Regions from separate parts of the Chromobacterium subtsugae genome, predicted to be linked through region 1. Evidence: riboswitches for the same ligand, from Rfam matches in the RefSeq annotation. Region 1 holds a riboswitch; the other holds the start of a gene.

The links. A riboswitch is a leader RNA that binds a small molecule or an ion and turns the genes downstream of it on or off. The one in region 1 is predicted to bind glycine.
Region 2: another riboswitch for glycine. It lies ahead of U6115_RS12095 (trimeric intracellular cation channel family protein); the one in region 1 lies ahead of gcvT (glycine cleavage system aminomethyltransferase GcvT).

Annotation. Positions count from the first base shown of each region.
Region 1 is NZ_CP142381.1:1,470,555-1,482,354, reverse strand. It holds gene gcvP (aminomethyl-transferring glycine dehydrogenase) at 1-584, opposite strand, end outside; gene gcvH (glycine cleavage system protein GcvH) at 736-1,122, opposite strand; gene gcvT (glycine cleavage system aminomethyltransferase GcvT) at 1,185-2,273, opposite strand; glycine riboswitch at 2,314-2,412, opposite strand; glycine riboswitch at 2,427-2,517, opposite strand; gene U6115_RS07280 (amino acid permease) at 2,736-4,019, opposite strand; gene gluQRS (tRNA glutamyl-Q(34) synthetase GluQRS) at 4,369-5,265, opposite strand; gene fdxA (ferredoxin FdxA) at 5,358-5,681, shown strand; gene cheD (chemoreceptor glutamine deamidase CheD) at 5,694-6,299, opposite strand; gene U6115_RS07260 (protein-glutamate methylesterase/protein-glutamine glutaminase) at 6,305-7,363, opposite strand; gene U6115_RS07255 (CheR family methyltransferase) at 7,373-8,215, opposite strand; gene U6115_RS07250 (methyl-accepting chemotaxis protein) at 8,274-11,447, opposite strand; gene U6115_RS07245 (chemotaxis protein CheW) at 11,475-11,800, opposite strand, start outside.
Region 2 is NZ_CP142381.1:2,502,835-2,514,634, forward strand. It holds gene U6115_RS12090 (TIGR02117 family protein) at 1-628, opposite strand, end outside; gene U6115_RS12095 (trimeric intracellular cation channel family protein) at 781-1,395, opposite strand; glycine riboswitch at 1,553-1,650, opposite strand; glycine riboswitch at 1,655-1,741, opposite strand; gene U6115_RS12100 (DUF3141 domain-containing protein) at 1,811-4,282, opposite strand; gene U6115_RS12105 (GNAT family N-acetyltransferase) at 4,418-4,963, opposite strand; gene U6115_RS12110 (LysR substrate-binding domain-containing protein) at 5,007-5,948, opposite strand; gene U6115_RS12115 (FMN-dependent NADH-azoreductase) at 6,057-6,665, shown strand; gene U6115_RS12120 (substrate-binding periplasmic protein) at 6,736-7,530, opposite strand; gene U6115_RS12125 (substrate-binding periplasmic protein) at 7,571-8,368, opposite strand; gene U6115_RS12130 (substrate-binding periplasmic protein) at 8,477-9,160, opposite strand; gene U6115_RS12135 (aldehyde dehydrogenase) at 9,480-10,970, opposite strand; gene U6115_RS12140 (VOC family protein) at 11,018-11,410, opposite strand; gene U6115_RS12145 (cupin domain-containing protein) at 11,436-11,800, opposite strand, start outside.

The sequences.
Region 1 (11,800 bases):
AGCTCGAAGCCGAAGTACTTGGCGCGGGTCTTCATCACGTCCAGCGTCTGCGGCAGCACGCGGCTGTCGACGAAGAAGCGCGTGGACTTGGATTTGGACACGCGGCCGGCCATCGCCATCGCCTCGGCGGCGGCGGTGGCTTCGTCCAGCAGCGAGGCGTTGGCCATTTCCAGGCCGGTCAGGTCGATCACCATCTGCTGGAAGTTCAGCAGCGCCTCCAGCCGGCCCTGGGCGATCTCGGCCTGGTACGGGGTATAGGCGGTGTACCAGCCCGGGTTTTCCAGCACGTTGCGCAGGATCACGGACGGCGTCTTCACCGGGTAGTAACCGAGGCCGATGAAGGATTTGTTGACCACGTTCTTGGCGGCCACCGCTTTCAGGGCGGCCAGAGCCTCGGCTTCCGGCTGCGGCGCCGGCAGATCCAGCGCGCGGTTCAGGCGGATGTCGGCCGGCAGGGTTTCGCCGACCAGCGCGTCGATGGAGGCCGCGCCGATGGCGGCCAGCATCTCGGCGCGCTCGTCGTCGGACGGGCCGATGTGGCGGGCGATGAATTCGTTGCGATTGAAGAGTGCGGAGAGCGACATGTTCAGGACCTTCCATTGCTGCCGCGAAGCCCGCCATCGCCGGCGGGCGGAGAGAGCGCGTGGCTCATCGTCCGCCGGCCGGTGCGCGGCGGCTGGCTTCGCGGCCAAAAAAAACGCCCTGCGTCTGGCGACTGCAGGGCGGGTTCAGCTATCAGGCGCCGATTTCCTTGGCGTAGGCGGCGGCGTCCATCAGGCCATCCAGATCGGCGGCGTTGGCCGGCTTGATCTTGAAGAACCAGCCATCGCCGTAGGGCTCGCTGTTGGCCAGTTCCGGCTCGCCTTCCAGCTCTTCGTTCACCGCCAGGATTTCGCCGGCGATCGGACAGTAGACGTCGGAAGCGGCCTTCACCGACTCCACCACGCCGGCCTGCTCGTCGCGGGCCAGGGTCGCGCCCACTTTAGGCAGTTCGACGAACACGATGTCGCCCAGCAATTCCTGCGCGTGCGCGGTGATGCCCACAGTCACGGAACCGTCGGCTTCCAGACGCAGCCACTCGTGGCTTTCCACATATTTCAGTTCGGCGGGGATATTGCTCATCTTGAAGTTCTCCAGCTTAAGATCAGATCAATGGCGGCGGCAGTTCCAACACTGCAGCCAGATTATTCGAATACTTTCTTGCCGTTGCGCACGAAGGGCATCTTCACCACGCGCACATCGGTCAGCGCGCCGCGCAGGTCCACCTGGGCCGTGGCGCCGGTGGCGGCCGGCACGCGGGCGATGGCGATGGAATGCTTCAGCGTGGGCGAGAAGGTGCCGCTGGTGATCACGCCTTCGCCGACGCCCTCCACCACTACCTTCAAGCCTTCGCGCAGCACGCCGCGGCCTTCCAGCACCAGGCCCACCTGCTTCATCTTCACGCCGGCGGCCTTCTGCGCCTCCAGCGCCTCGCGGCCGTTGAACTTGCGTTCGGCCGGCTCCCAGGCGATGGTCCAGCCCATGCCCGCCTCCAGCGGCGACACGGTTTCGTCCATGTCGTGGCCGTACAGGTTCATGCCGGCTTCCAGGCGCAGCGTGTCGCGGGCGCCCAGGCCGATGGGGGCGACGCCGGCGGCTTGCAATTGATGGAAGAAGGCGATGGCCTGATCGGCAGGCACCATGATTTCCAGGCCGTCTTCGCCGGTATAGCCGGTGCGGGCGTAGAACCACTCGTCCTGCGGCAGGCCCTGGAACACTTTCAGCGCGCGGATGGCATCGGCCAGCTCCGGCTTGATCGAGCAGACTTTTTCAATGGCCTGCGGGCCTTGCACCGCCAGCATCGCCAGGTCGCGGCGCACCTTCAGCGCCACGTCGAAGCCGGCCTTCTGGCTTTCCATCCAGGCCAGGTCTTTTTCGGTGGTGCCGGCATTGACCACCATGCGGTAGCCATAGGAAGTGAGATAGACGATCAGATCGTCGACGACGGTGCCTTCGGCGGTGAGCATGCCGGAATACAGCGCCTTGCCCTCGAAACCGAGCTTGGCGACATCGTTGGCGATCAGTTTTTGCAGCCAGGATTTGGCGTCGGCGCCGGTGATGTCGATCACCGTCATGTGGGAAACGTCGAACATGCCGGCGTCCGAGCGGACGATCTCGTGCTCTTTCAGCTGGGAGCCGTAGTGGATGGGCATTTCCCAACCGGCGAAATCAACCATTTTCGCGCCGGCGGCGACGTGGGCGTCAAACAGCGGGGTACGTTTCGGGGCCGTCATGCGCGGTTCCTTCGAGAAAAGTGTGGATAGCCTGTGTCAACCACACCCCTCTGTCCCTGCACCTGAGATTTTCCGGCTGGATCAGCCGTTAGCCCCTTCGGTGGACGCCACGCAGGCGCCGCTCTCCAGATTGCGCAAGCCGGCAGCCGCCGACCCCGTGATACAGTCCTTTTGCCTGAGCGATTGCGGGTGCACTTGCGCCTTCGGCGGCGGCCGCGGGGCCGCTCTCTCCTGTATGACCCGGCGATTATGGTGGCAGTCGCGGCGGCTTGGCAAGCCGAGTTTATTTCGAAGTAAAACAGTTTATTTTTCTGTATTTATCAGAAAAATATCGCAAATTTTTTGTGTTTATTATTATTCGAATATGAAAATTTCCTGAGCCATAGCCGCCCATCCGCCGCGCGCGCCCATGAAAAAAGCGCAGCGGACGACGCTGCGCTTTCGGGCTCTGGCGGCGCTGGCTCAAGCCGCCGCGTGCCGCTCCTTCAACTGCCAGACGTAGACCGGCAGGCCCAGCATCAGCAACAGCATGCCCCACATCACGGTATCGGCGCCGGAACCGTACAATGCCCACAGCGAATAGACGAAGCCGATGCCGGCGAAGAAGCCGGGGGCGACGTAGTCCTTGGGGGCGAACGCCTTGCCGCGCATCAGCATGATGGCGATCAGCGCCATCGAGCAGAAAGCGTACGGCAGCAGCGTGGTGGCGGTGGCCAGCAGGATGATGAATTCGAAGATCTTCACGCCGCTGTCGCCGCCGGCGTATTTCATCGCCATCAGGATGGTGACCAGCGCGCTGGACAGCACCAGGCCGAAGATGGGCACGCCGGCGGCGTTGCGCTGGGCGAAGCGGCTGGGGAACAGCTTGTCCTTGGCGGCGGCGGCCGGCACATGCGCCTGCATCAGGCTCCAGCCATTGAGCGCGCCGAAGCAGGACACCACCGCGCCGAAGCCCACCGCCCAATAGCCCCAGTCGCCCCACATCAGCCGCGCGGCGTCGGCGAACGGCGCTTGCGACGCGGCCAGCGTGTCGGCCGGCATCAGCCCCATCAGCGAAATGGTGGACAAAATGTAGAGCACGGTCGCCAGCAAGGTGCCGATCACCGTCGCGCGCGGAATGGTCTTTTCCGGCTCCACGACATCGCCCGCCGGCACCGATGCCGACTCCAGGCCCAAGAAGGCCCACAGCGTCAGCGCCATGGTGGCCGACAGCGACGACAGCAGCGGCTTGCCGTGCGGATTGAACGCCAGGTTTTCCGGATGCATGTGGAAAAAGCCGATGAACGTCACCGCGGCCAGCGGCAGCAGCTTCAACAGCGTGGTGACCACCGCCACCATGCCGGAGCTGCGCGCTCCGCGGCTGTTGATCCAGGTGACGATCCAGATCAGGCTGATGGCGAAAGCGCCGGCCAGCGGCTCGTTATGGCCGAGGATGGGGAAAAACACCTGCATATAGCTGGTGGCCGCCACCGCCAGCGCGGCATTGCCGGCCCACAGCGCGATCCAGTAGCCCCAGGCGATCCAGAAACCGGCGAAATCGCCGAAGCCGGCATGAATATAGGCATACGGCCCGCCTTCGCGCGGCAGGATGGCCGACAGGCGCGCGAACACCAGCGCCAGGCAGATCGCGCCGCCGGAGGTCAGCAACCAGCCCAGCATCGAGATGCCGCCGAACGGCGCCAGCGAGGCCGGCAGCAGAAACACGCCGGAACCTATCATATTGCCCACCACCAGGGCGGTGCACATCCAGACCCCGAGCGAGCCTTTCTTTTGGATGGAACTGTTTTCGCTCAAACCTGATTCTCCGTCTAGGGCGAAAGCATCCAGCGCCGGGCGCTGGCCGGCCCGGCGTCAAACATGCGGAATAATGGGAAACAACGGCATCAGCTGGCTCGCCTCACAGGCTTCAAGATAGCCCAGCCTGGGCTTCTTGGCCGATCTCTCGGCATCGCCGCGCCGCGGGCGCCAGCCGCCGCGCCGGAAAAAAAGGGCGCATTAAAACACAGATTTGACGTAAAAACATGTCGCATTGGCGATTTTTTTACAAAAAAACCGTTACGCGACAGATGCTTATGTCAATTGAATAAGCGGACGCTTATGCATGAGGCAGGATCAGCGGGCCGCGCGGCGCGCGGCTCAGCGACCAATTGGCGATGGCCCAACGCCACAGTTCGTCCAGCCTGCCGCACTCGGCCGGCGGCGGATGGCCCAGCCAGCCCAGCGCCGCGCGCAGCTGGCGCGCGGCGTCGCCGCCGCTTATCGCCGGCGCCAGCGTCTGCTTGGACAATTTCTCGCCGGCGGCGTTGGTCAGCACCGGCAGGTGGCAATAGCCGGGCGGCGGCAGGCCCAGGCTGTCGTAAACCTGCAGCTGGCGCGGCGTCGACACCAGGAGGTCGGCGCCGCGCACGATGTCATTGACGCCCTGCTCGGCGTCGTCCACCACCACCGCCAACTGGTAGGCCCAAAAGCCGTCGGCGCGCAGCAGCACGAAATCGCCGATGTCGCCGGCCAGGTTCTGCCGGCATTCGCCCTGCAGGCGATCCATCACCGACACATCCCGGTCGGGCGCGCGCAAGCGCCAGGCCCGGCCTTCCCTGCCGCCGGGACAGCCGTTGCGGCAGGTGCCGGGATAGACATAGCCGTCCAGACCGCGCCGGGCGGCCGCGGCGATTTCCTTGCGGGTGCAGCAGCAGGCGTAGGCATGGCCGCTGGCGGCCAACTGCAGCAGGGCGGCGCGATAGCGCTCGTGGCGCCGGCTCTGGTAAACCACCTCGCCATCCCATTCGAAACCGAAGGCCTCCAGCGTGCGCAGGATGTCGTCGGCCGCGCCGGGCATTTCCCGCGGCGGGTCGAGGTCTTCCATTCTGAGCAGCCATTCGCCGCCGCGGCTGCGGGCCTCCAGATAACTGCCGACCGCGGTGCTGAGGGAGCCGGCATGCAGCAGGCCGGTGGGGCTGGGGGCGAAACGGCCCCGGTATGATGACTTGGACATCGGAATTGGAGGACTGAAATCTACAAGGGGACGAATTATCGCTAAAATACCATTATCCCGATCTACGATTCAGCCTCGATGAGGACACCAGAATGACGTACGTTGTAACCGATGCCTGTATCAAATGCAAATACACCGACTGCGTGGACGTGTGCCCGGTGGACTGCTTCCATGAAGGGCCCAACTTCCTGGCCATCGACCCGGAAGAATGCATAGACTGCTCTCTGTGCGTGGCGGAGTGCCCGATTAGCGCCATTTATGCCGAGGACGACTTGCCCAAGGGCCAGGAAAACTTCCTGGCCCTCAACGCGGAATTGGCCAAGAACTGGCCGGTGATCACCGAAAAGATCGATCCGCTGCCCGACCATGCCGACTGGGCCGAGGTGAAGGACAAGCTGCAATACCTGGAACGCTGAACGCTCCGCCTGTCACAGGAACAGATCGATGTCGCCGGTCTTGGCGCCTTCGCCCTGTTCCAGGATGCGGCCGCGGTAGGGCTGCTCGGCCTTGACCGCCACGCCGCTGCGCTTCAGCTTCTTGATCAGCACCCTGCCGGTTTCGGTGAAGAAATACACCTTGCGCGCGCACTCGCCCAGCAAGTCTTCGGCCAGCACCGGAATCTGCTCGTTGGCGAGGTAGCTGCGGATGAACTGGCTGTTGCGCTCGCCGACGTTCACCACGGTCATGCCGTCCAGCACATTGGCCGCGCCGAAGATCTTAGCCTCCAGCCGGTGCCGCATCGCCCCCAGCTTCTGCATGTCGGTGATCAGCAACTCCATCGCGTTGACGCCGAAGCGCGCCGCGGAAGCGCCGGCGCCCAGATCCAGCGAGCCTTCCGGCAGCAGGAAGTGGTTCATGCCGCAGACGCCGGCGGTGCGATCGCTCAAGCACACCGCCACGCAGGAGCCCAATAGCGTCACCAGCATCAGCCGCTGATTGGTGGCGTGGAATTCGCCGGGGAACACCTTCACCGCCATCGTCTGGAAATGCTTGTCGTAATAGCGGTTGCCATCCATCGCGCCGGGGAAGTTCATGTCATCTACCTTTCGCCATGCAGTTGCAGACACTCGACAACCCGGAACGCCAGCGAAGCCAGCGGGCAGACGTGCATCACCGCCCCCGCCTTGACCGCTTCCTTCGGCATGCCGTACACCACGCAGCTGGCCTCGTCCTGGCCGAAAGTGACGGCGCCGGCCTGGCGCATCCGCAACAGGCCGGCGGCGCCGTCCCGCCCCATCCCTGTGAGCAGCACGCCGATGGCGTTGCCGCGCAGATGCCGCGCGGCGGAATCGAACAGCGCGTCCACCGCCGGGCGATGGCGGTTGACCGGTTCGCCTTGGTCCAGCGCGATCTGATAGCCGGTCGGCCCGCCCGGCCTCACCCGCATGTGCGAGTGGCCCGGCGCGATGTAAGCCGCGCCGATTTGCGCCGGCTCGCCATCCCTGGCCTCTGTCACCCGCATCGCGCACAACCGGTCCAGGCGGGCGGCGAAGGTGAAAGTGAAATGTTCCGGCATGTGCTGGACGATCAGGATGGGCGGACAATTGGCCGGCATGCCCAGCAAAAACTCCTTGATCGCCTCGGTGCCGCCGGTCGAGGCGCCGACGAAAATCAGCGCGCGCCCGGCGTCCGGGCCAGCCAGCATGCCAACCGGAACCGGCGGGAAACGCATCGGCTGGCGCAGACGCGCGGCCGCCGCCATCCTCAGCTTGGCGCGGATTTCCTCCGCATAGTCCGGCATTCTGCGCGCGACATCCTCTGCCGGCTTGTGCACGAAATCCACCGCGCCCAGCTCCAGCGCCGCCAGCGCGGTTTCGGAGCCTGCCGCCGTCAGCGACGAGATCATCAATACCGGCGTCGGCCGCAGCCGCATCAGCCGGCGCAAGAACTCCAGCCCGTCCATGCGCGGCATTTCCACATCCAGCGTCACCACGTCCGGGCTGGTTTCCCGTATCCGCTCGCGGGCGAGGATGGGGTCGGAGGCGGTCGCCACCACCTCCATGTCCGGCGCCCCGTTGATGATGGCGGTGAGCAGGCTGCGGATCAGCGCCGAATCGTCGACCACCACCACCCTGATCTTGCTCCGGATGACCGCCATGCCCGCCTCCTAGCCGCCGTCCGGGCGCGCCAGCCGATAGGCCGTCCTGCCGCAGCCGGCGAAGGCCTCGGTCAGATGCGAGATGTTTTCCGAGTGCCCCAGGAACAGCAGGCCATCCGGCTTCAGGCACGGCGCCATCCGCGACAGGATGTCCGCCTGGGTGGCCTTGTCGAAGTAGATCAGCACATTGCGGCAGAAAATCACGTCGAAACGCCCGATATCGGGCCATGTCGACGCCGCCAGGTTGAACTGGAAAAACAGCGCGGCCTCCCGCGCCTGCCGCTTGAGCCTGGCCATGCCCTCATTGGCTCCCGCCCCTTTGTCGAAATAGCGTTTCAGCAGATGCGGCGCAAGCTGGACGACGCGCTCCAGCGGATAAACGCCGCGCGCCGCCTGCGCCAGCGCCTGGGTGTCGATATCCGACGCCAGCAGCTCGAAAGCGCCGCCGCCGGACTCGCGCCACGACTCCAGCAAGGTGATGGCTATCGAATACGGCTCCTCTCCGGTGGAGGAGGCCGCGCTCCACACCCGAAACGTCTCTCCCGCCGGCCGGCGTCGGCGGACATGCTCGCGCAGCATCTCGAAATGATGCGGCTCGCGAAAGAAGGACGTGAGGTTGGTGGTCAGCGCATTGATGAAGCCCTGCCACTCGCCCTCCTCCTGGTCTTGCTGCAGCAGGTCCAGGTATTCGCCGAAACTGCGCAGTCCGCGCGAGCGCACCCGCCTCGCCAGGCGCGCGTAGACCATGTGTTTTTTGGAGTCGTGCAGCGCGATGCCGGCCTTTTGGTAGAGCATGTCCCGCGCCCGCCGGAAATCGCTGCCGGTGAATTTCAGCTCGGTCTCGTCCATCATGCCGTCCCCGCCCGCGCCTTAGCCAGCGCGCCGCCGGGCCTGCCGCGGATGCCGCCGCTCAAAACTCCTCCCATGTCCCGTCGTCCGCGTCCCGCGGCGGACGGATAGGCTCCAGCGCCCGCGCCGGACCCCGTCCCTTGGCGGCGAATGTCCACGCCGCCGGCTGCCGGCTGGCGAGCGGCCTCGCCTGCGGCGGCTGGCCGCTTCGCCCCGATTCATCCAGCCGAAACACCGCCACCGCGCCGGACAAATAGCGCGCCTGCTCTTCCAGCGACTCCGCCGCCGCGGCCGCCTGCTCCACCAGCGCGGCGTTCTTCTGGGTGTTTTCGTCCATCTGGGTGACCGCCAGGTTGACCTGCTCGATGCCCGAACTTTGCTCGGCCGAGGCCGCCGAGATATCGCTCATGATGTCGGCCACCCGGCGGATGGACACCACGATCTCGTCCATGGTCCGCCCCGCCTCGTCCACCAGCCGGCTGCCGGACTCCACCTTGTCCACCGAGTCGCCGATCAGCAACTTGATTTCCTTGGCCGCCGCCGCCGAGCGCTGCGCCAGGCTGCGCACCTCGCTGGCCACCACCGCGAAGCCCCGGCCCTGCTCGCCCGCGCGCGCCGCCTCCACCGCCGCGTTCAGGGCCAGGATATTGGTCTGGAAGGCGATGCCGTCGATCACGCTGATGATGTCGACTATCTTCTTGGCGCTGTCGTTGATCTCGTTCATCGTCGACACCACGTCGCCCACCACCTTGCCGCCCCGCGCCGCGATGTCGGACGCGCCTATCGCCAGCGAATTGGCCTTTCTGGCGTTTTCGGCGTTCTGCCGCACCGTGCTGGTGATCTCCTCCATGCTGGACGCGGTTTCCTCCAGGCTGGCCGCCTGCTGCTCGGTGCGGCTGGACAGGTTGGCGTTGCCGGCGGCGATCTCCCGCGCCGCGGTGTTGATCGTGTCGGTGGAGTCCTTGATATTGGCGACGATCTCCTTCAGCTTGTCGACGGTGGCGTTGCTGTCGGCCTTCAGCTGGCCGAACAGGCCCTGGTAGTCGGCCGATATGCTGCGGGTGAGGTCGCCGCCGGCCAGCGCGCCCAGCACGCCGGCGATATCGGCCAGTCCCTGGCTGGTCACTCCCATCAGCTGATTGACGCCTTCGCTCAACAGGCGGAAAAAGCCCTGCTTGCCCTCCACATCGATGCGTTTGCCGAACTCGCCGGCGGAAGCGGCGCTGACGATGCCGGCCACCTCGCGCTCGATCTCCACTTCAGCGGTGCGGTCCTTCCACTCCACCACCGAACCCAGCCGCGCGCCGTCGGCGCCGAACACCGGATTGGACACCAGCGAAAACGTGCGGCCGGCGACGACGATCTCGGCGCGGTAAGTGGCGCGCATATTGGCCAGCAGCTCGCGCTGGTGGGCGGGATTCTTGTGGAACTCGTCTATGCTGGTGCCCAACAGCCGGCGCACGTCGAAATGGGGCAGCGCCTTGCGCAGATCGGCCTCCACGCTGCGCAGCATGTCGGTGACGCTGTGGTTCATGTAGATGATGCGGCGCTCGTTGTCGGCGATCATCACATTGGTGGTGCAATTGTCCAGCGCGTTGCGGATGCGGGCGTTTTCGGCGGCCTGCGCGCGCTCCTGGTCCATCCGTTGCTGCGCCTCCTGCTGCAGCCGCAGCATCTCGGTGTTGTCCTGCCATTCCACCACCGAACCCAGCCGTTCGCCATTGGCGCCAACCACCGGGGACAGGATCAGGCCGAAGGTGCGCCCGCCCACCGCGATGGACGAGCGGTGCGTGTCCCGCGCCTGCGCCAGCAAGCCGCGCTGGTAGCCGGGATTCTTGTGGAATTCGTCGATGCTGGAGCCCAGCAGCCGGCTGGCCGAAAAGCTGGGAATATCCTTGCGGATGTCCGGCTCCGCGTTGCGGAACATCGCCAGCGCCGAACCGTTGGCATAGATGATCTTATGCTCCGCGTCGGCGATCATCACGTTGGTGGTGCAGACGTCCAGCGCGCTGCGGATGCGGGCGTTCTCCGCCGCCGCCAGGCGGTCGGCGGCCAGGCGCGCATCCTCTTCCGCCTTCCGCTCCAGCTCGCGCGTGGCGTCCACCCACTCCACCACCGCGCCCAGCTTGCGGTTCTGTCCATCCAGGATAGGCGTCAACACCAGATGGAAGGTGCGTCCGCCCACCTTGATGGTGCCGCGATGGGTGCCTCGCAAATCCTGCAGCAAGCCGCGCTGGAACGAGGGATTGCGGTGGAAGCTGTCTATGCTGCAGCCCAGGATCGCCCGGGCGGAAAACTGCGGCAGCTCCTGCCGGATGTCCGCCTCCGCCTGCTGGAACATGTCCAGCGCCGCCCGGTTGGCGTACACCACCTGATGCTCGCCGTCGGCGATCATCACATTGGTGGTGCACACATCCAGCGCGCTGCGCAGCCGCATGTTCTCCAGCGAGCGCGACACCGCGGCGCGCAGAAAGGCGAACGGACTGCTGTCGTCGCCGTCGCGCACATTGAACGCCGTGCGCACCTCGCCGCCGGCCAATTCGCGCAGCACCATCGCCAGTACCCGCGGATCGCCGCCCAACTGCCTCTCCAGCGCCCGCGCCAACAGCCAGTACAGCGCGACGGCCAGCGCCGCCAGCGCCGCGCCGGCGACCGCGACTCCGTCCGCGGCGCGGCCGGACGATGCGCCCGCCTCCGCCGCGGCCAGCCGCAGCGACTGCTCGCTCTCGAAGCGGGCATAGCGGCCAACCGCCTCCTGGTATTTTTGCGCCGCCGGCCACAGCGAGGCGCGCAGATAGATCCGCGCCTCGTCGCCATGGGCCGCAGCCGCCAGCCGGCGGTAGTCGGCGATCTGGCCGCGCACGGCGAGTCCGGCCTCGCGCGCGGCCTCCAGCAGCGGTTTGCCGTCGCCGGCGGCATGGGCCGTCAACGCGCTCAGCCCCGTCATCGCCGCCTCCAGCGCGGCGTCGACCCGCGGCTGCTCTGCCCGCCATTGCGCGCCGTCGCCGCCGGCCAGCAGGCCGGCCACGCGCAGAACCAATTGGGCGCCGGCATCCTGCGCCCGCCCCGCCAGCGCCAATTGCCCGGCCTGGATCAGCCGGCCGGCGGCGGCATCGTCGTCGCGCGCCTGCTGGCCGCGCAATTGCGCCTGCGCCAGGAACAAAGCCGCCGCTAGCGCCGCCAGCAGCAGCCCGAAGCCAAGGGCCAGCTGATGCTTCAGCTTCATGTCGCTCATGTTTGCTTCTCCCTTAGGATGCCGCCGTCAGGACCGGGCCGCCGCGTCGGTCAGCGCCATCTCTTCGCTGTTCATCAGGCGCTCGATGTCGACGATGATGATCATCTGCTCGTCCACCATGCCCAGGCCTTCGATATAGGCGGTATCGACGCTGGCGCCGAACTCCGGCGGCGCGCGCAGCGCCTCCTGGCCCAGCTGGACCACGTCGGACACGCCGTCCACCACCATGCCCACCGTCCGCTTGCCGAGATTCAGGATGATCACCACGGTGAAGGCGTTGTACTGCGGGTCGCCCAGGCCGAATTTCAAGCGCAGGTCGACGATGGGCACGATGCTGCCGCGCAGATTGATCA
Region 2 (11,800 bases), 1.0 Mb from region 1:
TGCGCACGCCGGCGGCGGCCAGCGCGTTGCGGGTCCACTGGTTGCAGGTGACGAACGGGGTGTAGCGGCCATGGGCCTGATAGAAGGCATCGTTGCCATCATAGCGCTCATTCGCCAGCCAAAGCGGTTTGCCATCGGCGCCGGCCGCGGCGCTTTGCCGGATGAATGCCGCCAGTTTCGCGTACTGGCCGGGCGTGAGCAGGATTTTCCGGGTATCGGCGTCCTCTGCCGGCTTGGGCAGATATTCGACGTGCAGCACGCTGGCGTCCGAGGCCAGCGCGGCGATGGCATTGCCGGCAGTCAGGTCGGCCCAGCTGCGGGTGCGCAGGAAAAAGGTGCGGCTGCCCCAGCCGATGGCGAGGTACGGCTGCGCGGCGGACAGCTCGGGCCGCTGAGTTTGGCGCGGAGAGAATAGCGCGTTCCAGTCTTGTTGCGGCGTCTGGACCGGCAGCGCCAGGCTGGTATGCACGCCATTGCTGTCCTGCAGATACACGGCGATGCCGTCTGCCGGCGCTTGCCAGCCCTTGTTGACTGGCAGCAAGCCGGCCAGCAGGGCTGCCAGCAGGTAGAGGGCGGGCAGGGCCAATAGTCCGGCCAGCGCGCGGATGGCGAGGCGGCGGAGGGGCATGGTTGGGCGGATTGGGGATGGGCGCATGTGGGAGGCGGGGTCTGGGCCGGCGAGTCAGCAAAGGGGCTGATCATGGCATCCCGGCGGGGTGGCTTCAAGCATGAGGCGCGCCGATCAAGCGAAACGCCCCGCGGCAGCGGGGCGTCGGCGGTTCAGTGGTGATCGTGCCGGTAGGCGAATACCGGCAGCTGCCATTCGCGCCACAGCGCGGTCAGGCGCAAGGCCAGGCCGAAGGCGAAGCTGGCGGCGATATTGTAGTCGTGCGGCAGGTTCAGCTGGTTGAGGCCCATGTAGAGCACGGCCACCAGCAGCGACACGCTGGCGTACAGCTCGCGGCGAAACACGATGGGCACGCGGTTGCACAGCACGTCGCGCAGGATGCCGCCGGCGATGCCGGTGATCATGCCGGCCATCGCCACTATCACCGGATGGTAGTGCATGCCCAGCGCCACGTCGCAGCCGATGATGGTGAAGGCCACCAGGCCCAGCGCGTCCAGCACCAGAAACAGGCGGTTCAGATGGCGCATGAAGCGCGCGGCCAGCACCGCGGCGATGCCGCCGGCCACCACCAGCAGCACGTATTCCGGGTGCTGGGTCCAGCCTATCGGGTAGCGGCCCAGCACGATGTCGCGCACGGTGCCGCCGCCCAGGGCCGTGAGGAAGGCGATGACGCTTACGCCAAAAATGTCCATGTGGCGGCGGCCGGCCGCCAGCGCGCCGGTCATCGCCTCGGCGGTGATGGCGATCAGGTAGATCAGGGTCAGCATGATGGTGTCTTGCGAGGTTGCGGCAATAACGCCGGACGAGCCGGCTGCGGAAGAACAGGGAATGATGTGCGGGCGGGCCATCGGCAAACGCCGGGCGCGCCGCGGAATGGCGAGCGGGACAAGGCAGACTCCTGGGTGGATTCCGGGCTACGGAACAGCCTCTCCCCTTGTCCTTTTACCTGAGAGTTGCATGGCTTGCGGCCACTTGCCCCTTCGGTGGGCTGCTCGGGGCAGCCTCTCTCCAATCGGCTTGAATCAATGAAACACTGCGGTACGGCTTGCCTGAGCGATTATGGGAGCTTGCGTCTTCGGCGGGGGCATGGCCCCTCTCTCCCGCAGAGAGACGCAATATTAGCTTTTGCTATTGGAATAGTCAATGTCAGAACCGGGGCGCTTTCGCGCCCCGGTTGCCGGATCAGGCCTTGCCTGGGCGCTTGGCCGGCGTGGCTGTCTTGGCGGTTTTGGCCGGCGCGGCGGCGGGGGCTTGGCCGTTGGCTTTGGCGGGAGATTTGCGCGCGCGCGCGGCGGCGGGTTTTGCCTCGGCCTGGGCGGGTTTGGCGGCCGGGGCGGCTTCCGCGGCGGATTTTGCCGCGGGTTTGCGCGCGGGCGCCGGTTTGGGCTGCAACGCGACGGCGCTGGCTTTCTCGGCCTTGATTTCCGCCGGCGCGGCTGCCGTTTCCAGTTGGGGCAGAATGGACGGCGCAGTCGGATGGCCAGGGGCGGCGGGCATGTCCAATTGCAGCGTCCTGGCCACTTCGTCCAGCCGCGCCTGGTGCTCGGCCGGGATCGGGCCGTTGAGCGTCAGCAGGTCGCGCGCCAGCGTCCAGGCTTGGCGGCGGCGATGCGCGTCGGGCAGCAGCGCCGCCAGGCCGTTCAGCGCGCGCGGCGCGTCCAGCCGCACCAGCGCCACCTGGTGGCGGACGATGTCCTTCAACTGCATCAGCGTCAGCGGGTATTCGTGCCTGACGTCGCGCATCACGCGGCGGATGGCGTTGAACGGCCGCTCATCCACCACGCCCATGCCGATGCTGACATAGAGCAACAGCCGCACAAAGCCGTCGGCCAGCGTGCCTTGCTCGAAGCTGGGGGCCAGCGCCTCGCGCTTCAGGCGCGCCAGTTCGCGGCTTTCCCAGGCAAGCGCATGCCGGCGCGGCTCGCTTGCCGGCTGCACGCCGACCAGCGTCGCCAGCTGCGGCGATTCGTAGATGGCGCGGAACAGCTGTTCCTGGGCGGCGTCGCGCAGGTCGCGGTAATGATCCAGCGATTGGCCGATGAAGCCGGACAGCTGTTCCTGCCATTGCCACAGCGGATTGTCCAGGGGCGCCGGGCGGCGCTGTTCGCGCACCTGGGCGGCGAGGCCGGGCAGCCACCACAGCCAGGGGTTTTTCGGCGAGATCAGCGTGCGTTCCAGGCGGGCGGGGTGCAACTCGCGCAGCAGGCGGGCGCCGGCTTCGTTGCCGGCGGCGCGCAGCAGCGGCGAGGCGAAGCGGTCATACAGGCCCTGGTTGATTTCCGATACCCGCTTCACCACTTCGAAGGCGTGCTCGTCGTCGCGGCCGTCGTCCAGCGCCAGGATGTCCGATACGTCGCGCGCTTCGAAGCGGATGATGTAGCGGCCTTCGATGTATTCCTGTCCCGGCGCGTCGGGCGCGATGTCTTCGATGACGGCTTCGTACAGGCCCGGCGCCAGCACGTCTATCAGGTCCAGCGCGCTGGCGAATTCGCTGTGCTCCTTGTTGGCGACGCCGGCGGAGACGAAGATGCCGAGGTGGCCCACCTTGTTGTGCAGGCAGTAGACGATTGTCTGTTCGTTGTTGCGGATGTCTTCCACGTTGTCGTAGAGGTCGGCCACCCAGTTCAGCGCCTGCTGCGGCGGCGTGATGTTGTCGCCCCAGGAGGCGAACACCACGATGGGAGAGCGGATGTTGCGCATGTCCACCCGCAGCTTGCCGTCATGGCTGGCGATTTTGCCGTGCACCAGATCGTTGCCGACGAACAGCTTCTGGGTGATCCATTCCATTTCCGCCTTGTTCAGCAGGTAATGGCCGCCCCACCAGCGCTCGAAATCCAGGTAGCGCTGCGGTTCGGTGTCCACTTTGGAATAGAGGTTGTAGGACTTCTTCCATAAGGTATTGGCTGGGTCCAGCTTCTCGAAGTTGCTGACCAGATGCGCGCCGTCGAAGCGGCCGTTGCCGAGGTCGCCGGCCAGCGATGCGGTCCAGGTGCCGCCGTTCAGCCCGCCGGCGTAGCGCATCGGGTTCTTGCCGCGCACGCCGGCCCAGTAGGATAAGGGCGATCCGGCCAGCAGGATGGGGCCGACCAGGTCCGGCGCCACCGACGCCAGCATGGCCAGCGCCCAGCCGCCCTGGCAGTTGCCGATGACGAAGGGCTTGCCGTCGCTATTGGGGTGCAGCTCGTTGACGCGCTTGAGGAAGACGCCTTCGGCCTTGCTGACGCTTTCTATGGTTTGTCCGGGCACCGGCTGCGGGAAGAACATCACGAAGTAGCAGGGGTGGCCCTGTTGCAGGGCGATGCCGATTTCGCTGTCCATCTTGAAGCCGCCTATGCCCGGGCCATGGCCGGCGCGCGGGTCTATCACCACGAAGGGGCGCTTGGCGGCGTCGGTGGGCGGACAGCTGGGCGGCGGCTCGATGGCGGCCAGCGCGTAATTGGCCGGGTCGGGCAATTCGCGCCCGTCCAGGATGATGCGGTAATCGAACACCAGCACCGGCGGCTTGCCGCTTTCGCAATGCTCCAGATAGGTGGCGCCGCGCCGGTACAGCGTGTCCCAGTACAGGACGCCGCGCTGGCAGGCATCGAGCCAGTAATCAAACAGCGGTTGTGCGAACGGGAGTGTCCCGCCTTGAACTGCAGTAGCTGACCACATTGCAACCCCTTGCTTTGGAAAAGATGGAGACGGACGCGGCGGCCCATGACTGAGCCATGGACGCCACTGTACTCGCTTGTTGCTGCAATGCAATAAAAGCGGATGGCGGGGGCGGACACTTGTGGCGCGCAGCCATCATTCTGTTGCAGTGCAATAGCGGTTAGGAGTGTCCGCGCCGGCCATCGGTTCCAGGCGTTTTTCCATCACCACGCTGCGGTAGGGCTTGTCCGGCCATTGCAACGGCGCTTCCATGCGGTAGCCGCGCCTGAGATAACGGCTGACCAGGTGGTGGGCTTCCACGGCGGTATCCAGCCGGATGGCGCGATAGCCCTGCGCTTGCGCCCAGGCTTCGGCGGCGGCGATCAGCCGCTCGCCCAGGCCCAGTCCTTGGCAGTCCGGCGCCACCGCCAGCTGCACCAGCACCGCGCCATCCGGCTGGCGAAACTGCGGGCAGGACGAAGCCGGCAGCGGATGATGCACCGTGACGGTGCCTATCAGCTCGTCGCGGTGCCAGGCCAGCAGGCAGTGGCCGCCGGCGATGCGGCGGCGGGTCACCTCGGCGCTCTGGCTCACCGCGGTATAGGGCAGTCCCATCGCGCCCAACTGCGCGTAGGCGCGGTGCAGCAGGGCGGTGAGGGCGTCGATGGAGTCGGTTTCGGTCAGTGGACGGATGGTGAACATGGCGGAGCGGAATGGAATGAACACCATTCTGCCAAAGCAATAGTCATGCCGGGCGAATGTCGCTGCGCCCCCAGTCGCCCGCCATCTCGTCGCTGATCAGCTCCTGGGCGATGAAGTCGAGAAAGGCGCGCACCGCCGGCGACAGGCCGCGGCGGGTGGGAAAGGCGGCGTGCAGGATGCCCCAGGGAAAGTCGTATTGCGGCAGGATGTGCCTGAGCCTGCCGTCCGCCAGCGCCTGGTGGCAGACGTTGGCCGGCAGCGCGGCGACGCCGACGCCGGCGATGGCGGCCTCCAGCAGGACTATCATGTCGTCGGTCATCAGCCGGGGCGTATCCAGGTGGATGGTGTAGCTCTGGCCGATGTTGTCCAGCAGCGTCCATTGGCCGCGTCCGTCGGGCCGGCTCATGCTCAGCGCCGGCAGCGCCGCCAGCCGCTCCGGCGCCTGCGGCTCCCCATGCTGGCGGATGAAGTCCGGGCTGGCCACCAGGATGAAGCGGCTCTTGCCCAGCCGGCGCACCACCAGGCTGGCGCTGTCGTCTATCACGTTGCGCACCCGCAGCGCGACATCCACGCTTTCTTCTATTAGGTCTACCCGACGGTTGGTGGAGTCCAGCGCCACCCGCACCTGCGGATGCAGCGCCAGAAAGCGCGGCAGCACCGCGCTGAGCATGGTTTTGGCCAGCAGCTCCGGGCAGCTTACCCGTATCAGCCCGCGCGGCTCGGCGCTGCTTTGCAGGATGGCCTCATGGGCGGCTTCGGCCTCGGCCAGCATGGCCTGGCAGTGCTGATAGTACTGGCTGCCGATCTCGGTCAGCGCCAGCCGGCGGGTGGTGCGCTGCAGCAGGCGCGCGCCCAGGCGCTGTTCCAGTTCGGCCACCCGGCGCGACAGCCGCGACTTGGGGATGCCCAGCGCGCGGCCGGCGGCCATGAAGCCGCCGTGCTCCACCACCTTGGCGAAGTACATGAGGTCGTTCAGATCATGCATGGGATTGTCTCATTGGTGGAACAATGTTTCCAATTTTAGCAGTCTAGTGCGGATTGTTGCGCATGCCTATCATGCACTCATTCCCACCCGACACGGAAAGACCTCCAAATGAAACTGCTCCATCTCGATTCCAGCATCCTGGCCGACAACTCCGTCACCCGCGAACTGTCCGCGGTGGTGGCCAACACCCTGCGCCAGCGCCATGACAAGGTGGAAACCACCTACCGCGACCTGGCGGCCAACCCGATCGCCCACCTGTCCGGTGAAATCGTCGGCGCCCGCTTCACCGCCGAAGCTGATTGGACCGAGCTGCAGCGCAGCGAAGCGGCGCTGACCGACCAGCTGATTGAAGAATTCTTCGCCGCCGACGTGCTGGTGATCGGCGCGCCGATGTACAACTTCTCTATCCCGACGCAGTTGAAGAGCTGGATCGACCGCGTAGCCGCGGCCGGCCGCACCTTCAAGTACACCGAAAACGGCCCGGTCGGCCTGGTGCCGAACAAGAAAGTGGTAGTGGTTTCCGGCCGCGGCGGCGTGCACAGCGGCGAGCAAGGCAGCCTGATGGATTTCCAGGAAGACTTCCTGGTGAAGGTGCTGGGCTTCCTGGGTGTGACCGACGTGGAAATCGTCCGCGCCGAAGCGATCGGCATGGGCCCGGACAAGCGCGCCACCTCCATCCACCTGGCCAAGGAAGCCATCGCCAAGCTGGCGCTGTGATTCCCGCCCAGCTCGGATGAATGAAAAGCCCGGCGCGCTGCCGGGCTTTTTCGCGGCCATCCGGCGTTGGCTATTCCAGCGGCTGTTTGAACAGTTGCTCGACGGCGGCGGGACTCAGGTGGCGGCGCATGATCGCGCGCATCGAGCCGTCGCGCAGCATGCGGCGCACTTCCTCGCTCCACAGCTCGGCGGCACCCTGGCTGAAGCGGGCCTTGCTCAGCGCGATGCCGCCGGCGATGATCTCGCTGTCCGGGAAGAAGTCATGCACCGTCACCTGCTGCTGGGCCTGATGGTTTTGCAGCCACGGGTCGTAGCTGACGGTGTGGCCGAAGGCCGCGGAAACGACGCCGTTGCATACCATTTTGTACAGGTCGTCCTCGTTCTCCGCGACGACCACTTTGTGCTGCAGCGTCAGCTCGTCCAGCATTTTCTGCTGCGCCGGACTGTGCCGGTAGCCGCGCACCATGCCCCAGCGCAGGTCGGGCAGCTTCAGCAGCTCGGCCAGGGAGTTGGCCTGCACGCCGCGGTGCAGCAGCACCATGTTCTTGCTGTGGTGGTAGGGGAGCAGCCATAGATAGCGCTGGCGCTCCGGGGTGATCAGCGTGGACGTGCCGATATCGGCCTGGCCGATTTCCAGCAGCTTGAGCACGCGCAGCCTGGGGTAGTCGGTTTCGCTCTGGATCGGGCAGTTCAGCCGCCTGGCCAGCTCATGGATGATTTCGGGGTCGTAGCCCTTGCCCTGGCGGTAGGCGATGCCGAAGTCGTAATAGGCGATGGCGAGCGCGCCTTGCGGGCAGGCCGGGTTGGGCGCCGCCCGCGCGGCCGCCAGGCAAAGCGCCAATAGGCAGGCTGCCAACCATTTCATCTGCGCACTCCGCAATCGATGGCCGCTGGGGCCGCTGCATTCAGTCTAGCGGCAACTGCATCATTTGCTTGGCGGCGCCGTCGCTGATGTAGCGCCGCAATATGCCGAGCAGGCTGCCGTCCTGGTCCATTTTCAGCAGTTCCTGATGCCAGCGCTCGGCCGCTTGCCGGCTGAAACGCACCTTGCTCAGCGCCATGCCGCTGGCGATGGGCGTGCTGGCCGGGAACAGGTCCAGCACGGCGATGCGCTTGGCGAGCAGCGGGTCGCGCAGCCAGCGGCCATAGCTGCCCGGCAGGGCGAAGGCCGCGGTCACGATTCCGTCGTTCAGCATCCGGTACAGATCGTCTTCGTCGTCGGCCACTACCAGCCGGCGCTGCGCGTCCAGCTGCCCCAGGAATTGGTCCTGCTCCGGACTGTGGCGATAGCCGCGCACCATGCCCCAGCGCAGAGCCGGATCGTTCAGCAGGTCGGGCAGCGTGCGTTCCTTGAGGGAGGGGTGCAGCAGCACCATGTTCTTGGTGTGGTTGTAGGGGTAGATCCAGGCGTAAGCCAGCCGGTCCGGCGTGGCCAGGGTGGAGGTGCCGATGTCTATCTGGCCGCTGGCCAGCATTTTCAGCGCGCGCAGCCGCGGCAGCTCGGTCTCCGAGGCGATCTGGCAATGCAGCCGGCGCGCCAGTTCGCGCACCATGTCCACGTCGTAGCCCTGGCCCATGCGGTAAGCCGCGCCGAATTTGTAAAACCCGACTCGCAGCGGCCCGTTGGGACAGGCCGGATTGGGCGCGGCCTGGCAGACGGTGGCGAAGAGCAGGGCAAGCGCGAGGCAGATGTTTCGCCGCATTTGGTGTATTTCCTCCCTCTCGTGGATTCATCTCATGTTCCGTCGGCGCGGAAGCCGTTTCCACCCCTTGGCGGCGCGCGCGTTTGTTGCGCCGCGCGGCACGCTGCGTCAGGGAACGGGCGAACGCAGCAGGTAGTCCGCGGTTTCCTCGCTGAGGAAGCGGCGGAAGATGTCGCGCAAGGTCCCGTCGCGGGACATCTTTTTCAACTCCGCATGCCATAGTTCGGCCGAAGCTTCCGGGAAGCGCTTTTTGCTGAGCGCTACGCCGCCCGCGGTCGCCTCGACATCCGGAAACAGATCCAGCACGACCACCTGGTTGCGGATGCGCGGGTTTCTGAGCCAGTCGTCGTAGCTGGTCGGGTGGGCTAGCGCGCCGGTGATCACGCCGTCGGCCAGCATCTTGTACAAATCGTCCTCATCGACGGCCGGCACGATCTTGTTGCGTTTGGCCAGGTCAGCCAGCAACTGGTCCTGCATCGGGCTGAACTTCCAGCCGCGGATCACGCCCCAGCGCAGCTTGGGGTCGTCCGGCAGGGCCGCCAGGGTGCGGGCTTGAACCTCGGTGCGCAGCAATACCATGCTCTTGCTGTGCTTGTAGGTGTAGATCCACGCGTATTGCAGACGGTCCGGAGTGGGGGTGGCGGAGGTGGCGATGTCCACTTCGCCGATTTGCAGCATCTTGAGGGTGCGGATCCAGGGAAACACGCTCTCGCTGGCGATGGGGCAATGCAGGCGGCGCGCCAATTCGCGTATCAGGTCAACGTCATAGCCGCGTCCGGCGCGGTAAGCCAAGCCATACTCGTAAAATCCCACTCTGAGCGGCCCGGAAGGGCAGGCGGGGCTGCTGTCAGCTGCCTGGGCAAGGGGGGTGAGCCAAAGCAGGCCGACTACGGCAAGTCGGTAGATTCGCTGCATGCGGGGAAATATCCGGAAGTCTTTGATTTCAATCATAGCCCGGCTGTCGGCGGCTGCTAGCTCCGGCTGGCGCGCGGCGGCTTTGCGGGCGAAGAGGGCAAAGACAGGCTGGGTGGGTGAGTTCAGAATGCGCGGCGGAGGGGGAGGCGGAGGGGAAACGCGCCGGCCCAGGCGGTGCCAGGCCGGCGCAGAGGGTTTACAGCTTGATCAGCGTGCTTTTCAGCTCGGTGTATTTCTCCAGAGCGTGCAAGGACTTGTCGCGGCCGTTGCCCGATTGCTTGTAGCCGCCGAAGGGGAAGTTCATGTCGCCGCCTTCGTCATAGCAGTTCACCCAGACGGTGCCGGCGCGCAGCCGGCGCGAAACCTGATGGGCGGTGCTGACATTGGCGGTCCACACGGCGGCGGCCAGGCCGTATTCGGTGTCGTTGGCGATGCGGATGGCTTCCTCGACATCGTCGAAGGTGATCACCGACAGCACCGGCCCGAAGATTTCCTCGCGGCAGATGGCGAGATCGGGGCGCGGGCAGTCGAACACGGTCGGCTCGATGAACAGGCCCTTGTCGGCATGCGCCGCCTTGCCGCCCAATAGCAGGCTGGCGCCTTCGCTCACGCCTTTGTCGATATAACCGAGCACTTTCTTGTGCTGGATGCCGTCGACGATGGCTCCCATGCTGGTTGCCGGGTCGAGCGGGTCGCCCGGATAGTAGCGGGCGGCGGCGGCCTGCAGTTCGGCGAGGAAGCGTTCCTTGATGGCGCTGTGGACCAGCACGCGCGAACCGGCGGTGCAGACTTCGCCCATATTGTAGAAGATGGCGCCGGCCGCGCTGCGGGCCGCCTGCGCGAGATCCGGGCAGTCGGGCAAGATGATGTTGGGCGACTTGCCGCCCAATTCCAGCCATACGCGCTTCAGGTTGGACTGGGCGGCGTAGCCGGCGATCAGCTTGCCTACCGCGGTGGAGCCGGTGAAGGCGACGCAATCGACGCCCATGTGCAGGGCCAGCGCCTTGCCGACTTCGCCGGGGCCGGGCAATACCTGGAAGATGCCGTCGGGAATGCCGGCCTCCTTGGCCAGCGCCGCCACGCGGATGGCGGTGAGCGGCGACTTTTCCGACGGCTTGACGATGACCGCGTTGCCGGCGGCCAGCGCCGGGCCGAATTTCCAGCTGGCCATCAGAATGGGGAAGTTCCACGGCACCACCGCGGCGACCACGCCTACCGGCTCGCGCGTCACCAGGCCGACGAGCTTGGGATCGACCGGCGCCACTTCGCCGCCTATCTTGTCTATCGATTCGGCATACCATTCCACGCAATGGGCGGCGGCCGGCACGTCGACGCTGGTGGTGTCGCCGATCGGTTTGCCGGCGTCCAGCGTTTCCAGCAGCGCCAGTTCGTCGGCGTGTTCGCGGATCAGCGCGGCGAAGCGCTTGAGAATGCCGCCGCGCTTGATCGGCGGCAGGCTGGACCAGACGCCGGATTCGAACGCCCGGCGCGCGGCCTTGACCGCTTTGTTGACGTCGGCTTCGCCGCAGTGGGCGATGTCGGCCAGCTTGGCGCCGGTGGCCGGGTTGACGCAATCGAAGCGGCGTTCGTCGTCGGCATGCCGGTAGGCGCCGTCGATGAAGGCGCGGCCCTCGATTTTCAGTTCTGCAGCAAGTTGTTTCCAGTCGGCATGCGTACTGCGGGACATGGTTTTCTCCTCTTGTGTGGTGCTGCTTTGCGGTTGCGGTGCGGATTTCAGGCGGAAAGGGGACTGCACAGTTCGATCAGCGCGCCGTCCGGGCTGCGCAAGTAGGACACCGTCTGCCCCCACGGCTTGCGCGCCGGGGCTGCCAATTCCTGCGCGCCGCATTCCAGCGCCCGCCGGTGCGCGGCCTCCACCTGTTCGGTGACCAGGCCGATTTCCATGCCCAGCGGCTGCGTCGAATCGCTGGCGCGCACGTGGCCGGCGGGAAGATTCATCGCCGCCAGTTCGTGGCTGGCGAAGGACAGGACAGTGTCTCCGGTGTCGAGCTCGCCGTAAGCGCCGGATTCGTGCAGGAATTTCTGCTTCAAGCCGAAAGCCTGGGCGAAGAAACGCAGCGAGGCGGCGACATCCGGCACGTAAACGATGGTGTAACCCAGCTTCATGGAACTCTCCGTTGGTTGCTGCGCATCAGAATGTGGGCGGCGAGCTGGCGCTCACCATTTCGCAGATGTCGTCGCCGACGTTGCGGAAGCGGTGCGGCAACTTGCTGTCGAAGTAATAGGCGTCGCCCGGCCCCAGCACGCGGCTTTCATTGCCCACCGTCACCTCTATGCTGCCGCGGATGATGACGCCGCCTTCCTGGCCATCGTGCACCAGCATGTCCGGGCCGGTATCGGCGCCGGGCAGGTAGCGTTCGCGCAGGATGGCGATGTCGCGCTTGTCGTGGCTGGTGCCCACCAGCATCAGGTTGATGTCCTCGTTGCCGAGATTGGGCAGCTCGTCCGCCTGGTAGAACACCCGCGGCTGCGACGGCTCGGCGTCGAAAGTGAAGA